Regions from separate parts of the Pseudarthrobacter sp. NPDC058196 genome, predicted to be linked through region 1. Evidence: predicted binding sites of a transcription regulator. Region 1 holds the regulator's gene; the other holds the start of a gene.
The links. The regulator Rex, encoded in region 1, represses fermentation and respiration genes when NADH is low (regulators of the CRP and FNR family bind a similar motif). The targets are predictions, from matches to a motif close to CTTGTGAANNNNTTCACAAG.
Positions count from the first base shown of each region.

Region 1 (2,177 bases):
TAAGGCCCGGGGAGGCGTGAACGGCCCCGCGGAATCACGCACAACCTGGTCCGCCGGGGGTACGGTGGACCTAAGCCATGCTGGGGGCGGCACAGGACCGATTCCCGGCAGCCCGCCTGGATCCCGACCTGCAGAAGGAACGCCCATGAGTACTCCTCCCGTCCCGCCGCCCGTGCCCCACGATCCGCAATCCGGAAACGACCAGCCGGGCAACGGCCAGCCGGCCGGCGGGCAGCCCGGCTCCCGACAGCCCCGCTACGGACAGAACGCCCCCCAGTATGGGCAGAATGCTCCGCAGTACGGACAAAACGAACCGCAGTACGGTTCGCAGCCGCCGGCAGCTCCGCAATATGGCCAGAACGCCCCGCAGTACGGCCAGAACCCGCCCCAGTATGGACAGAACGCCCCGCAGGCTCCCGGCTACGGACAGCAGCAGCCCTATGGCCAGCAGCCGTACGGCCAGTCCCCCTACGGCCAGTACCCGTCGGAGCAGCCCCAGCCTGCGGCAAGCACCGGCATCCCGCAACTGGTCAACATCTCCTTCTGGATGCTGATCGCGGCCGCCGTGATCTTCGTCATCTCCCTGCTCACCGGGCTGACCCAGCTGGATGATCCCGCATTCCGGCAGGCCTTTGACCAGCAGGTCAAGGCCAGCAACGCGGGCGTCACGTACGACGACATCAAGGGCGTCATCGCCGGAACCCTGGTGGTCTTCGCCATCATCGGTGCCGGGCTGTACCTGCTGGTGGCCTTCTTCGTCCGCAAGGGCAAGAATTGGGCACGCATCCTGGGGACGGTCCTGGCAGCCCTGTCGGTGCTGGGCCTCTTCGGAGTTCCCTCGTTCGCAACCGTCGGAACCGTTTTGGGCATCGCGGCCATCGTGCTGCTGTACCTTCCGGCGGCCGCCCCTTACTTCCGGAAGCAGCAGTTCGGCAACCCGTATGCCGGCGGCTTCGGAAACCCCTACGGCCGGTAGCAGCGGGCCACACCACGGCAAACGGCCCGGGATGCTTTGCAGCATCCCGGGCCGTTTGCCTTTAACCGGTGGTCCCTAGGCGGTCTGGCCGGGCGCCTGTGCCCGCTGGGCGTGGTAGGCCAGGATCTGCAGCTCGGTGGCCATGTCCACCTTGCGGAGGTTCACGCCTTCCGGGACCTGCAGCATCACGGGCGCGAAACTCAGGACGCTGTGCACGCCTGCGGCCACCACGCGGTCGCAGATGCCTTGGGCCACCGCCGCCGGGAGCGCCAGCACCACCATGTTGGCTCCGGTGCGGTGCAGGACGGTTTCAAGGTCTGCCACGTCACTGACCCGCAGCCAGCCAACCTCGTTGCCCACCACCATTTGGTCGGCGTCGAAGATCGCGACGACGTCGAACCCGCGGGATTCGAAGCCGCCATACCGCGCCAGGGCCTTGCCCAGGTTTCCGGCACCCACGATCGCGACTTTCCAGTCGTGCGTGAGGCCAAGGGCCGCTGCGATATGGCGGCTGAGATACTGCACCTCGTAGCCCACTCCCCTGGTGCCGTAGGACCCTACATGGGACAGGTCCTTGCGCAGCGTCGAGGAACTGACGCCGGAGGCCTCCGCCAATGATTCGGACGAGACCCGCTCGACGCCCTCGGCCAGCAAGGTGTTCAAGGCACGGAGGTACAGCGTCAGCCGTGCCACCGCGGCGGGCGGGATCTGCTTGGCGGGCGCACCCGGGGCGCCCGGAAGCTCCGGGACAGGCTGGGACGTTGATTCCAAGGACGTCATTGGCCTCCCCCCTACCGGACCATGGCGCGCTGCAGCACGCGTTCCAGCCGGGCTTCGTCAATCTTCCAAAAGTCGCGCTGTACCCCGTCCACCAGTACCACCGGGATTTCCTCGGCATAGCGTTCGCGCAGCTCGGGCTGGTGGTCCACCGACTCTTCCGTCCATGTCAGGCCCAACGAGGCAGTGACCCGGCCGACGGCGTCGCGCGCCTCTTCGCAAAGGTGGCAGTCAGCTTTGGTGACCAGGACGACGCGGGGGGTAGCCATGGCTTAACGGTATCGCCGTTCGCGGCATGCGGGCGACGCCGACGGCGGCGGGCCGGCCTATTGACTAGACTCGAGTCCATGCCCGAGGAGAAATACGTCGCCGTAGTCACGCGGCCAGTCACTGCGCCGCAGCCCGGCGAAGCGGCGTTTTTCGA
Region 1 is NZ_JBHVVN010000004.1:40,941-43,117, reverse strand. Features, by position in the region: gene ACFVVC_RS06845 (hypothetical protein) at 146-976, shown strand; gene ACFVVC_RS06840 (redox-sensing transcriptional repressor Rex) at 1,052-1,756, opposite strand; gene ACFVVC_RS06835 (glutaredoxin family protein) at 1,768-2,022, opposite strand; gene ACFVVC_RS06830 (HAD family hydrolase) at 2,101-2,177, shown strand, end outside.

Region 2 (2,177 bases), on a different contig from region 1:
TTACGGGGGCGGGGGTCCAGCATCAGTTCAGGCTTCACTGCCGAGGCGATGTCGTCAGCGTTGTGGGGATCGCCGGGGAAGTAGAGCTGCTGGGTGACCGGCTCGTAGCCCGGTGCGGACACCTTGATGTGGATGTGCGCCGGACGCCAGGCGTGCCAGCCCGCCGCACTGATCAGCTGCCCGCAGGCTCCATCCGTGGGGATCTGGTAAGGCGCCGGGCGCATCGTGTTGATCTCGAAGCGGCCATCGTCTGAGGCCTTGACGGTGGCACGGAAGAGCCACTCGGGCAGGCCCGGGGCGTACTGGGAGTAGAAGCCGGCGGCGTCCGCGTGCCAGATCTCCACCTGGGCGCCCTGGATGGGGTTGCCTTCGGTGTCGGTGAACTGGCCGCTGAAACGCAGCGGAGTGCCCTCTTCGCCGTCGCGCATTTCCACGGTGGCGGGCGTCTGGAGCTCCGGGGAGTTGGGAACGTAGTAAGGGCCTTCAATGGTGCCCACGGTGCCGGGGCGGTCCTGGGAGTTGACGTCCTCAACTGTGTGCTCAAGCCAGACGTCGAGGAACAGCGGCCATTCACCGTCGGTGCCGACCTTGATCAGCCAGGCTTTGAGCGCGTTGTATTCCTCGTAGGTGACCTGGTGTTCCTCGACGATGTCGTTGGCGGCCTTGATCAGCGCGCCGGCAAGCAGGCTCACCCGCTCCTTGGACACTTCCACCTTGGAGAGCTTGCCCGACGCTGCGAACCGCTCGGTTGCCTTGGTGCCTGCTTCGACGGCGGTGCCTTCGTTTTCCGTGCGGCTGTCCGTTGGGGTTTGGGTCATGACAATGTCCACCTTCCTCATTGAATGGGGACAGGAAGGGCTCCTGCACCCGACGCGGGCTGCGGGGCCAGTCGTTATGCCCTGCGCCGCCACGCGTGATGTCGGTCTCAATCGTAGGCCCGCAGATAAGGACGCTACAAATATCAACTAGGCGCCTTTTGAGTCATTATCAGTACATAAAGACACCCTTGGTGGAACCTAGGTATTTACCTGATGTGAGGCCAATCACGAGCGGCAAGAATTGCTGGACAACGTCCGCCGCCGAAGCCCCTTCCCGAGTGGACCTCCGACCATCCGTCCAGCAATCTCCAATGAAGGAGCACGCCATGACCGAGAACCTGATCCATGCCCGCGAGGTCCTTGCCGACGCCGTGATCGACGACCGCGATAACGGCGTCATCCGGGCCAAGCGCGAGATCTTCACCGACCAGGAGATCTTCGAACTCGAGATGAAGCACATCTTCGAAGGCAACTGGGTGTACCTCGCCCACGAGTCGCAGATCCCCAACGTGGGCGACTACTTCACCACCTACATCGGCCGTACCCCCGTGATGATCACCCGGGACAAGGACGGTAACCTGAACTGCCTGGTCAACGCCTGTTCGCACCGCGGCGCCATGCTGTGCCGCCGCAAGACGGACAACCGCACCACCTTCACCTGCCCGTTCCACGGCTGGACCTTCAAGAACTCCGGGGAGCTGCTGAAGGTCAAGGACTCCCGGAACGCCGGCTACCCCGAGACCTTCAACAAGGAAGGCTCGCACGACCTCACCAAGGTGGCCCGCTTCGAGTCCTACCGCGGCTTCCTGTTCGGCTCACTGAAGGCCGACGTGCTCCCGCTCGGGGAGCACGTGGGCGATGCCACCAAGGTCATCGACTCGATCGTGGACCAGTCACCCGAGGGCCTGGAAGTGCTGCGCGGTTCCTCCACCTACACCTATGACGGCAACTGGAAGGTCCAGGCCGAAAACGGCGCGGACGGCTACCACGTCACCGCCGTGCACTGGAACTACGCGGCCACCACGGCCCGCCGCAGCGCCGGAGACTCCGCTAACAAGACCAAAGCCATGGATGCCGGCAAATGGGGCAAGGTCAAGGGCGGCTTCTACTCCTACGACCACGGGCACCTGCTGCTGTGGCAGGAATGGACCAACCCCGAAGACCGCCCGCTCTGGGACCGCCGCGAGGAACTGGTCCAGAAATACGGCGAGGAGATGGCCAACTTCATGATCAACATCTCTCGCAACCTCTGCCTGTACCCGAACGTCTACATCATGGACCAGTTCTCCTCTCAGATCCGCCACTTCCGGCCGATCTCCGCGGACCAGACCGAGGTGACCATCTACTGCATCGCCCCCA
Region 2 is NZ_JBHVVN010000005.1:72,217-74,393, forward strand. Features, by position in the region: gene catA (catechol 1,2-dioxygenase) at 1-818, opposite strand, end outside; gene benA (benzoate 1,2-dioxygenase large subunit) at 1,145-2,177, shown strand, end outside.
Region 2: a site for Rex is predicted at 1,031-1,050, ahead of benA (benzoate 1,2-dioxygenase large subunit). Genes of this name have one in related genera too.